Regions from separate parts of the Bacillus sp. AFS053548 genome, predicted to be linked through region 3. Evidence: riboswitches for the same ligand, from Rfam matches in the RefSeq annotation. Region 3 holds a riboswitch; each other region holds the start of a gene.

Region 1 (4,284 bases), on a different contig from region 3:
ATAGGAGTATCTGGCTCACTAGCTTCTAAACTAGTGTCTCCTTTTAATAATTTTGCATCTCGTTTTGAAATGGAGACGACTGCATCTGGAAGTAATGATTTTAATTGATCAAGCGCTCCAACATGGTCGCCGTGAGCATGAGTTAAAACGATATTCGTAATTTTTTTGCCTATTTGATTAGCTGCTTCAATAATTTTAGTCGCACTAAAAGATAGCGCTGTATCAATCAATGTAAGCTCGTTTTCTTCTTCAACTAAAAAACAATTTACAGGAAAGAAATTTGGTAAAAAGCTTAACTCATAAAGATAATTATTTTTCGTAATCTTCATTTCATAACCTCCTAATAATAAAAACTAATACCTTTAGTTTTATAATACTAAAGGTATTAGTTTTTGTGAACAAAAATTCCGAATTTACAAAAAAATAATTAAAATAACTAAAAAACCCTTCCATCCAAGATGAAAGGGCTATACTTCATAATTATTTTCTAGATAAGTCCATCTCTTTATAAGAAACAACCTTTGTTTTATGTTTGACTTTATAACCTAACCAAACAATTAAGAACACAGGAATTCCAATGTATGAAATAAGTACACCTTGCCAATCAATTGCATTACCTGTGAAAGCTTGCCAGTTTTGAGCTAGTACAATAAATAAACAAGCTAAGAATGCTAAGATTGGACCTAGTGGGAACCATTTTGCGCGATAAGGTAAATCTTTTAAATCCTTTCCTTGAGCAACATAAGCCTTACGGAAACGGTAATGTGAAATCGCAATACCTAACCAAGCAAGGAAACCTGATAATCCTGATAAATTTAATAACCAAGTATACACTTGACCTTCACCGAAAAATGAAGATAAACAAGCAAGTGAACCAACTGCAAGTGTTACATATAAAGCATTTGTAGGAACACCATTTTTATTTACTTTTGTTAAGAATTTAGGAGCTTTTCCTTCAATTGCTAAAGTATATAACATACGAGTTGATGCGTAAGTTCCACTATTACCTGCAGATAAAACTGATGTTAAAATAACTGCATTCATTACAGAAGCCGCAAATGCAACACCTAATTTTTCAAATACTAAAGTAAATGGACTAACAGCCACGTCGTTTTTAATTAGACCAGGGTCTGTATAAGGAATTAATAAACCAATTACGATTATAGCTAAAACATAAAATAAAAGGATACGCCAGAAAATTTGACGGATAGCTTTTGGAACATTTTTTTCTGGATGTTCTGTCTCCCCTGCTGCAACACCGATTAGCTCTGTACCTTGGAATGAGAAACCTGCAACAATAAAGATTGATAAAACACCTAAAAATCCATTATGAAACGGAGCATCTCCAACAGTAAAGTTTTTGAAACCTGCATGATGTCCACTGATAATGCCAAAAATCATTGCAATACCAACAACTAAAAAGACAACTACAGTTACAACTTTAATTAATGAAAACCAAAACTCTGATTCACCATAGCCTTTAACTGAAAGTAAATTTAAACCTAATATAATCACTAAAAAGATTCCGCTCCATAATACTGCTGGAGAATGAGGGAACCAATATTTCATCAGCATTGCCGAAGCTAATAATTCAAAAGCTAAAGTGATTGCCCAGTTATACCAATAATTCCAACCCATAGCAAAACCAAATGCTGGATCAACGTAGCGAGATCCATAAGTACTAAATGAACCAGAAACTGGCAAATACGTCGCCATTTCACCTAAACTAGTCATTAAGAAATAAACCATAATACCAATTAGTCCGTAAGCTAAAACAGCTCCACCAGGACCAGCTTGACTAATTGAAGTTCCACTAGCTAAAAACAAACCTGTCCCAATTGAACCACCAATTGAAATCATCGTTAAATGTCTTGCTTTAAGGCCCCTTTTTAAAGAACCATCGTGAGTATTCGATTCTACTCGATCATTTTTAGGATTCGTTAGTCCCATCTTTGTTGCCTCCTCTTCATTCTTGCAATCTTATCTTTTCGCGAGAATATGGGACGGTATAAAAGTGTTGTATGATGTGTATTTTACTCAGTATTTTCGACAATATGTAAAGATTGGAAAATCTGGTAAAAACAAAAAACACGTGAAGCAATGTTCACGTGTTCAAGACTCAAATTTATGTGTCAAACAGCATCAACATCTCTTCAATAGCCCTCCACAAAAAAAATCTTGTGACAGTCCTATGCTTATTCAGCAATAGGCCCAGTAATAAATTTAAATGGTAAATTTATTACTTCGGCAGTTTCACCTTTTATTACTTTTCACAGGTACCATAAACCTCAAAGTAACGACTAATCAAAACTGCGCCTCTATCCATACGAGATAAAGATTATATTAAATTAATTTTTATAAACTCAATATACAATCTATTAATCTAGTTTGTCAATAAATTTTTCGACAAAAACAGACTCAACCTAATAAATGAATTACTTGGTTTTCGCTTCATGATGCTCATATCTTGTACCTAGCACTTATGTTTTTGTATAATAATTCTATGTACTTCAAAGGAGGAATTTTTCACATGACAATTTATAAAGCATTGACACTTGCGGGATCTGATAGTAGTGGTGGAGCTGGATTACAAGCTGATATTAAAACATTTCAGGAACGTAATGTTTATGGCATGAGTGCAATTACAACTTTAGTAGCGATGGATCCGCATAATCATTGGCATCATCAAGTATTTCCAATTGATATAGATACAATTGCAGCACAATTAGAAACAATCGTTGTTGGCGTTGGAATTCAAGCAATGAAAACAGGTATGCTTGGTTCAACTGAAATAATTGAGTTAGCTGCAAAAACAATAAAAAAACATAATATTGATCGAGTTGTTGTAGATCCAGTTATGATTTGTAAAGGAAATGACGAGGCTCTTCACCCAGAAACAAATGATGCATTAAGAGAAATTTTAGTACCACTTTCAACTGTTGTAACACCAAATTTATTTGAGGCAGCTCAATTAGCTAAAATGCCTCCAATCTGCACTGTTGAACAAATGGAAGAAGCAGCACGCAAAATCCATGAATTAGGGGCTAAATATGTTTTAGTTAAAGGCGGTAGCAAAATTCAGCATGAAAATGCAATAGATGTATTATTCGACGGTGAAAAAATAGAACACTTAGAATCTGACAGAATTGAAACTACATATACACACGGTGCAGGATGTACTTACTCTGCAGCGATTTGTGCAGAGCTTGCTAAAGGAGCAGAACCAAGAGAAGCAATCTACACTGCAAAGAAATTCATTACTGAAGCAATTCGTCACTCATTCCCACTTAATCAATATGTTGGTCCAACAAACCACATGGCTTATCGATTACATGGTGAAGGCTAATAACAAATAATGGGGCTGTCTCATAAGTCAGATTAACTGACGTATGAGGCGCCTTTTTTTAATTGTAAAAAATGGTGGTAGGAGATCTCAACAATGCTTTAGCTTAAAGCTGATATGATTGATCTTTTTTACAGATAATTAGCAGATTTTTACTAAGTTTTTATTCGATTTGAACAGATTTGCTAGTTTTGATTTGAAAGTATCAACTATTATCTAATTTAGAGGTCACAATACCGTAACTGGTATGGGTAATTTTTAATTTTATTTGCGATTTCCTGGAATTTAATTGCAGTTTTACTAATTTTATTTGCGATTCTCTAATTTTAATTGCAGCTTTGCCAATTTTAAGATTTTATTTGCAGTCCAAGTACATTTTTTATTTTAAAGAATAAAAAAAGGGCAAAGGTTTCCCTATCCCCCATTTTCCTACTATTCATTTGACAATACTCTTAATTGCCTTAAATACATTTCTTCCTTTTAAATAAATGTATCTTTCCCATTTAGCTATTAAACCATTTCCATTTTCACCATTTTCAATCTGAAGCGCGTGCTGTTTATGAAACTCAGCAACTCTTTCATTATGTTTTGTATGCAAGGTGTTTAAACGGTTATGAAGATGAATTGCATGTTTGTTCAGTCCCATATGATTACCTCCTCCTTTAGTTATTACCATCTTAAATAATTTATAAATAGCTTGAAGCATAAACTATTAATTTCTACTCTATTTCCTATATACATTTACACTTCAATAAATTTGAGTACCAAGTCAAATTACCACGATTTAACATTTTTTTTATGTATTGCATGTTATTATATATAGAAAGGAAGTGGAATTTATGAGGAAATTTTTTTTCATATTAATGATAACATTTATGCTTCTTTCAGTAATTGGTTGCGAAAAAAATAAAAACGAAAATATCCAAGGGATTGCATATGCT
Region 2 (4,284 bases), on a different contig from region 3:
AAAAACGAGGTTATATAAATGAAGAAAGAAAGTAATTTAATTATTTACGATCTAATTTTGTATTTAGTATTTCCGCTTGTTTTATATAAAGTTTTACAACACTATTTTAGTGACTATTGGGCGATGCTCTTACCGACGGTTCCAGGGATCTTATATACCTTATTTCGTTTTTGGTATACGAAACAGTTTAATGTTACTGGTATTTTTATTATCTCAACATTAACTGTTAGTACTGCCGTTGATTTAATGGCATTAGGTTCTGCGAAAAACTTAATTTTGTACAATGTGTATTATCATTTTGGGGTTGTAGTAGTATTTTTAATTTTAATGGCTTTGAAAAAGCCATTACCATATTATTTTATGATTGATATTGCTGCAATACAGGGGCAAGATCGTGAAGAAAGTAAAAAATTATATAAACATCCATCACTATTTAAAGTGTTTCAGTACTTGTTTGTCGCATGGATTATTAAAGATATCGTATTTGCTGTTGCACAATGGTGGATGGTTGATACTTATGGATTAAAAGCATATTACTCACGTACAATTATCTTTACAGTTGGTGGGTATGTTTTTGGCATAATTATGGCGATCGGCTATGCAATGGTTACGATGAGAGCTCAAAAATTAAAAGGGGACGACCCAGAGCAACCTTCCGATGAAATCATTATTTAGTAAAAGTCCTTTAAATAGAATGAACCCCACAAGTTATAAAATTCTTGTGGGGTTTTTTTACTGATTTCCATTTATCCCTTAAATGAATTTCCGACTCCTTGCAATTCCTGATCTTCTCTTGGTCTTGCATTTAAAATATTAAGTTTTTGTATTCTTTCATTTTCTGGTTCGACATGAATTAATATTTTAGGATCTACTAAAACCTTTTTTATTTCGTTTTCTATTTTATCACATAGTAAATGGGCTTCTTCAATGCTCATGTGAGATGGTAATACTAAATGGAAATCTATATGCTCCTCAGCACCCGAACGTCTCGTGCGTAAGTCATGGTATTCGATAAATTGGGATTTAAAAGAATATAATACATTTTCGATTTGTTTTAATTCATCTGTAGAAAGCCCAGTATCAAGTAGGGGGGTAAACGACTTATACCCGAGTTCGATTGATTCTTTCATGATATAAATTGCGATTCCAATTCCGATCAATGCATCGAGAAATCCCCAACCAGTGAGGCTTACTAAAATTAAACTTACTGCAACTCCGAGTGATGAATAAACGTCTGTTAATAAGTGCAAAGCATTTGATTGCATTGCAACAGAATGAGTATCATTTCCTACTTTTTGAACGATTTTTCCTACTCTCCAATTGATTAAAGCTCCAATTAACATGACGACTACACCGATAATTGGCATTTTAATTGGGGTAGGATGAAGTAGCTTTTCAACAGATTCAATAATGATCCAGATACCAGCTACAAATATTAAGATTGTTTCGACCGTACCTGAAATATTTTCAAACTTACCATGACCATAAGGATGTTCCTTATCGGGCGGTCTGTTTGAAATCCTTACAGAGAAAAATGCAATGACCGAAGCAACTAAATCCAATAAAGAATGAATTGCTTCAGAGATAATTGCTACGGAACCAGTAAATATCCCGACAATTAATTTTAATAAAACGATGAATGTGTTACTACATATTGAAAGTACTGCTATTTTGCTTGAATGCAATCTATTCACCCCTGTCCAATTTTTTCTACTTAAGTTAAGAGTTTTGTAATAAGGCAACAAAAAAGAAAAACCACTAACAATTTGTTAGTGGTTTGTTTTTTTTAGATTTAATTTATATTTATTGAAATGTTTTTTCATTTTTGAATCACCTTTTCTCTCGCATAAAACATATTCTATATTATAAATACTATTTTTGGGAAGCAAAAGCTGTGTGTGCCAGTGAATATAAATCGACAAATAATTTAAAAATGGTTTGACATCTATTTTTAGACTGTGTTATACATAGACTAATATAAAAAATAACAGTCTATTCGTAGAGGTTGCATTGTATATGAGTATCATTTTAGAGAACTGTGGGTTTTATGACAAAATGAGAAAGGATCCTATGCCGAAGAAATAAATTGCCACACATTTTATTTCTGGGACTACATTTAATAAATGTAGTACTGTCACATGTGTTTGTGAAGAGCTATTGAAGAGATGTGATTGGCTAAGTCCTTTTTAAAAAGCGATAGGCACATGAACATATCCTTCATGTGTCTTTTTTAATACACTAATACATTGAAGGAAGCTTCTTAGAATGATCTTACATTTGATTTGAAGGGAGAATACGAATGTATTTACATGGTAATAGTCGAATTAATAATGATGGACATTTAGAAATCGGAGGTTGTGATACTGTAGATTTAGTAAAAAAATACGGTACCCCTCTATACATTTATGACGAAGCATTAATTGAATCAAAATGTAGGGAATTCCATGAAGCTTTAAGAGAAACCGGAATGAAATATCAGGTTGCTTACGCGAGTAAAGCGTTTCTATGTGTTGAACAAGCCCGCTTAATAGAAAGAGAAGGTCTATGTCTAGATGTTGTTTCTGGTGGAGAGTTATATACAGCTTTGCAAGCAGGTTATCCAGCTGAGAAAATTCACTTTCACGGAAACAACAAAACAATTGAAGAAATTGAAGAAGCTTTAAATGCAAAAATCGGTTGTTTTGTAGTCGATAATTTCTTTGAGCTAGAAGTATTACAGGCCTTAGCTGAGCAACGTAATGAAGAAGTATTAATCTTATTACGTGTTACGCCAGGTGTTGAAGCACATACACATGAATATGTAATGACGGGCCAAGAAGACTCTAAATTCGGATTCGATATTATGTCTGGTCAGGCTAATGAAGCAGTGGAAGTTTCTTTAAATTCAACTAACCTAAAGTTATTAGGAGTACATTCGCATATAGGATCTCAAATTTTCGAACCAGATGGATTTGTTCATGCAATCAATGTATTAATGAGCTTTTTAAATGGACTTAAAAACGATTTAGGTTTTACAGCTGAAATATTAAATGTAGGTGGAGGCTTTGGTATTCGCTATACTTCAGAAGATGAGCCTTTAGCTGTTGCTAAACATATAGAAAAAATTACTACTATTATTAAACAACAATGTGAAGAGCTAGACTACAAACTACCAGAATTATGGTTAGAGCCTGGACGCAGTATTGTTGGTGAAGCTGGAACAACACTTTATACGATTGGTTCAACAAAAACTCTTCCTTCAATTCGTAAATATGTATCTGTTGACGGGGGAATGACTGATAATATTCGTCCTGCACTATACGGATCAAAATATGAAGCGATGCTTGCAAATCGAGCAAATGATGAGAATAAAGAAGTTGTATCGATTGCTGGTAAATGCTGTGAAAGTGGCGATATGCTAATTTGGGATTGTAACTTACCTGTTGTACAAAACAATGATGTATTAGCTGTATCTTGCACTGGTGCATATGGCTATTCAATGGCTAATAATTATAACCGTATCCGTCGTCCAGCAGTAGTATTTGTTAAAGATGGTGTTTCAAGAGAAGTAGTTCGTCGAGAAACATATGAAGACTTAGTTCGAAATGACAGAATTTACATCGAAAACTCTAGTAGATAGATAACGTTTTTGTGTTATTTGTCTCAGTTACTGACACTTCTATCTAATATAGAAGTGTTTTATTTCGTTTTCTTTAATAAAAGATGATAATTTATCGACATATAAAGACATATTTATCATTTATATTACAATATTGTAACAATTGCGACTCTCTTCGGGAATCTATGGTATAAATATTTACGTAGATTAGCGAGAGGAGAAACGCTGAAATGTTAAGAAAAAAACTAGCAGTGCTGGCGATGGCAAGTACAATAGTATTATCATTAGCGCCAAATGCTTCAGTATTAGCTGATAGCAAAGTTGAGAAAAAGCAAGCTGAAGTAGATAAGTTCCAATCACAATTTAAAGAATTAAGCAACGAGATAGAGAAAATAGATCAACAAATTAAAACAACTAAGCAAAACATAGAAGCAAAAAAAGCAGAAATTTCTGAAACAGAAGAAATTATTAAAGATAAAAAAGCGAGAATTACATATTTACAAGACAGAATTCAAAAACGTAACGATTTATTAGAGGATCGTTTAGTTGCAATGCAAAAGCAACCAAAAGTTAATCTAGTAACAGACGTTTTATTTAATTCAGACTCAATCGTAGATTTCTTTAATCGTGTAAACTCAATTTCAACACTTTTTGATGCTGATGAAAATATTATTAAAGAACAAAAG
Region 3 (4,284 bases):
AATAATCCCTGTAGTAGATTCGATTAGTAGGAAAACCGAAGCAATAACACCAATCCAAAAATGAACTACTCTTACTTTTTTCATCTTAATATTTCTCCTTTTCTTTTCTTGATGAAATTAAAGTTACAATAGAAAACTTAATTTTTACTTAATATCATTAAAGTATTTTCAGTTTTTTAATGTGGAGATTATAATATTAAGTGTACAATTGCACGAAAGAGGTGAGAGGAAATGGACAATCACTTAAAAGAAAAATTAGCGCTTCTACCTGATCAGCCTGGTTGCTATTTGATGAAAGATATTCAAGGGACGATCATTTACGTAGGAAAAGCTAAAGTTTTAAAAAATAGGGTTAGATCTTATTTCACGGGATCCCATGATGGTAAGACATATCGATTAGTTCAAGAGATAACTGATTTTGAATATATTGTTACTTCTTCAAATATGGAAGCTTTAATTCTTGAGATGAATTTAATTAAGAAATATGACCCGAAATATAACATCATGCTGAAGGATGATAAATCATACCCTTTTATTAAAATAACTGCTGAAAAACATCCTCGCTTATTGATTACGCGAAATGTAAAAAAAGATAAAGGAAAATATTTTGGACCATTCCCTAATGCTACAGCCGCTAATGAAACAAAAAAATTATTAGATCGTCTATATCCATTACGAAAATGTTCTTCATTACCAGACAAAGTTTGTTTATATTATCATATTGGTCAGTGTCTTGCGCCTTGTGTAAAAGAAGTAACTGATCAACAAAATCAGGAAATAGTTAATGAAATTGCCCGTTTTCTAAACGGTGGGGAAGACCAAATACGAAAAGAGTTAGAGGCAAAAATGCTTGCTGCATCTGAACAATTAGATTTCGAGCGCGCGAAAGAGTATCGAGACCAAATTGTATCAATTGAAGCGACCATGGAAAAGCAGAAAATGATGAGTAGTGATTTAGTTGATCGAGATGTATTTGGATATGCGGTTGATAAGGGATGGATGTGTGTTCAAGTATTCTTTGTTCGAAGAGGAAAATTAATTGAAAGAGATGTATCCTATTTTCCAATTTACGATGAGCCAGAAGAAGAGTTCCTATCATTTATTGGGCAATTTTATGAAAAACCACACAATATAAAACCAAAAGAAATCTTTGTACCAGATAAAGTTGATACTGAAATTTTAAAAGATTTATTAAAAATTCCTGTATTCCAACCAAAAAGAGGCCAAAAAAAGGAACTTGTTGTATTAGCAAACAAAAATGCCAAAATTGGACTCGGTGAGAAATTTAAATTAATTGAGCGAGATGAAGAAAGAACGGTTAAAGCAATAGAAAAACTAGGAGATATTTTAAATATTGAAACTCCGTATCGAATCGAAGCATTTGATAATTCAAATATTCAAGGAACAAATCCTGTTTCAGCTATGGTTGTGTTTATAGACGGAAAACCTTCAAAAAAAGATTACCGCAAATATAAAATCAAAACTGTCGTAGGACCTGATGATTATGATTCAATGCGTGAGGTAGTACGTAGAAGATATTCTAGAGCATTAAAAGATAATTTACCATTACCAAACTTAATAATTGTTGATGGTGGGAAAGGACATCTAGCTGCAGTTGAAGATGTACTCCAAAATGAGTTAGGTCTATTCATTCCAACAGCTGGACTTGTTAAAGACGAAAAGCACCGTACTTCAGAGTTATTAATAGGACAACCACCTCAAATTGTCCAACTTGGTAGACAAAGCCAAGAATTCTTTTTATTACAAAGAATTCAAGACGAGGTACACAGATTTGCAATTGAATTCTATCGTCAGCTTCATAGTAAATCAATGGTTCAATCTGCTTTAGATGGCATAGCAGGTGTTGGGGGAACAAGAAAGAAAGCCCTTCTTAAACATTTTGGATCAGTCAAAAAAATAAAAGAGGCATCAATTGAAGAGTTAATAGAAGCTAAAATGCCAAAAAATGTTGCAGAGGAAATTTTTCAACATTTCCATAAAGAGTGATATCGTTACCAAAATTTTTATCTTGACACTATTTTCAAAATAATTTATATTTTAGTTAAAATTAAATGATTTTCTCTCGTAATAGAGGTGCAAAACTTAAAAGTATTCTGTCATAGACGTGTGGCGTTGTAATGGACAGTTGAAAGGAAGTTTTGCCGAAATAAAATGAATCCACAATTCATTTTGTTGGGACTGCATTTAAGAAATGTAGTACTGTCGCATAATAATAATGATTATGCGGGGAGCTATTGAAGAGATGTTGATGATTTGTCTATTTTATTATTTGTAAATTAGGCGCGTGAACATTGCTTCACGCGCTTTTTTGTATTCTTTTTTAAGTAAAAAGTGAGGATGAGAAAAATGGGAATTATTGTTCAGAAATTCGGTGGTACTTCAGTAGGCTCAATTGAACGAATTCAGCATGTTGCTGAAACAGTAACCAAATCATATAAAGAAGGAAACCAAGTAGTTACAGTTGTATCTGCGATGGGGCATCATACAGACGAACTAGTTAGTTTAGCAGCTCAAATTAGTCCACAAAACAGTAAACGTGAATTAGATATGTTACTTACTACAGGGGAACAAGTTTCGATTTCATTACTTGCAATGGCAATCCAAGCAAAAGGTTTTAAAGCTATTTCACTAACTGGTTGGCAAGCTGGAATTCAAACTGAATCTGTCCATGGTAATGCGCGTATAGAAATAATTCATACTGATCGAATTCAACAATTACTTGATGAAGGGTATATCGTAATTGTTGCTGGTTTCCAAGGTTTAAGTGACAACAATGAAATTACGACATTAGGTCGTGGTGGTTCAGATACAACAGCTGTTGCATTGGCAGCAGCTTTAAATGCAGAACGTTGTGATATTTATACTGACGTATTAGGTGTTTATACTACGGATCCAAGAGTTGAACCAAATGCATCTAAACTAAGCCATGTCTCTTATGATGAAATGCTAGAGCTTGCAGCTTTAGGAGCAGCGGTTTTACATCCAAGAGCAGTAGAATTTGCAAAAAATTATAATTTAATTATTCAAGTTCGTTCAAGTCAACATGATGAAATCGGTACATTTATTGGGGAGGAAACACAAATGGAACAACAATCAGTCGTAAGAGGAATCGCATTCGAATCAAATGTAACAAGGATGACTTTAAATGGTTTAAATAATCATGTAGATTTATTACCTAAAATCTTTACTTTATTAGCAAGTGAAGGTATTGATGTTGATATAATTATCCAAAGCGTAACATCAGATAACTTAGTAAATCTTTCATTCTCGATCAAATCTGAAAATATGTTGGAAGCAATAACGGTTCTAGAATCAAAGAAAGAATTTTTAGGTTACCGCTCATTTGATTTTGAAAGTGAACTTGCTAAAGTTTCAATTGTAGGTAGTGGAATGGTTTCTAATCCAGGTGTTGCTGCAAAAATGTTTAAATTTTTAGCTGAAAGTGAAATCCCTGTAAAAATGGTAAGCACTTCTGAAATTAAAGTATCAACAGTTGTACCGAAAGCAAAATTACAAGAAGCAGTTCATGCTCTTCATAAAGGATATGAATTAGATCGTATTAATGAAGAAGTAGTAGTAGAAAACTAAATTTAAAATAAACCCTTTTAGGCGTACCAATTCTTATATATATAGGCTTTGAAATATTGATTTTATCAATATTCATCACGTTCAGATATCCCGAGCCGTATAGTATAGAGATAGCGCTTAAAAGGGTTTTTTATTCGTTAGGCGAATAAATTATATAAAGATTCTGTAAATTTAAAATGAGTAAGGCGAACGGCTAAATGGTAAATAAAAGAAGGAGGTATTAATAATGAGGCATAGTATACTTGCCTACGGATATGGAGAAATAGTGCTACAGTTCGTTCTATTAATACTCGCCATTTTGTTTTTTGTTTGTATTTGTTTATTCTTGTTAAATTCAATTATTAAAGGAGTTAAAAGAAACAAAAATTTTGAGGTAATTAGAAGGCAGGATCAAAGTAAGGATAGGGAAGAGAAGGGGTAGGGAAGTTGAATAATAAGTCTCTAACTGATCTTTTTCTTAAATTAAAGTAAAAATTTTGACTTAATGATTTATTTGTTAATACTCATTGTTGTACCTGTATTTGAATTTATATATCAATATTTCAAGAAAAAAACACCACAAGGACCTAAATTCCTGGTGGTGTTTTACGTTTTATCTTCTTGTAATTGGATCCTTTAAATCCCATTTTACTTGGAACTTTACTTTGTCGGCTCTTTTGCTTTGCTCTTCATACG

Evidence for each region. Region 3 has a riboswitch for lysine ahead of CN946_RS05085 (aspartate kinase). Riboswitches for the same ligand answer to the same signal wherever they lie in the genome.
Region 1: another riboswitch for lysine. It lies ahead of CN946_RS03975 (amino acid permease); the one in region 3 lies ahead of CN946_RS05085 (aspartate kinase).
Region 2: another riboswitch for lysine. It lies ahead of lysA (diaminopimelate decarboxylase); the one in region 3 lies ahead of CN946_RS05085 (aspartate kinase).

The regions. Positions count from the first base shown of each region.
Region 1 is NZ_NUHI01000006.1:45,798-50,081, reverse strand. Features, by position in the region: gene CN946_RS03980 (MBL fold metallo-hydrolase) at 1-329, opposite strand, end outside; gene CN946_RS03975 (amino acid permease) at 481-1,950, opposite strand; lysine riboswitch at 2,150-2,329, opposite strand; gene pdxK (pyridoxine/pyridoxal/pyridoxamine kinase) at 2,531-3,346, shown strand; gene CN946_RS03965 (hypothetical protein) at 3,780-3,989, opposite strand; gene CN946_RS03960 (hypothetical protein) at 4,183-4,284, shown strand, end outside.
Region 2 is NZ_NUHI01000084.1:27,084-31,367, reverse strand. Features, by position in the region: gene CN946_RS21575 (VC0807 family protein) at 19-675, shown strand; gene CN946_RS21570 (cation diffusion facilitator family transporter) at 747-1,685, opposite strand; lysine riboswitch at 1,992-2,165, shown strand; gene lysA (diaminopimelate decarboxylase) at 2,300-3,619, shown strand; gene CN946_RS21560 (C40 family peptidase) at 3,829-4,284, shown strand, end outside.
Region 3 is NZ_NUHI01000008.1:29,803-34,086, forward strand. Features, by position in the region: gene CN946_RS05075 (PepSY domain-containing protein) at 1-84, opposite strand, end outside; gene uvrC (excinuclease ABC subunit UvrC) at 232-2,007, shown strand; lysine riboswitch at 2,082-2,263, shown strand; gene CN946_RS05085 (aspartate kinase) at 2,368-3,609, shown strand; gene CN946_RS05095 (YslB family protein) at 4,202-4,284, opposite strand, start outside.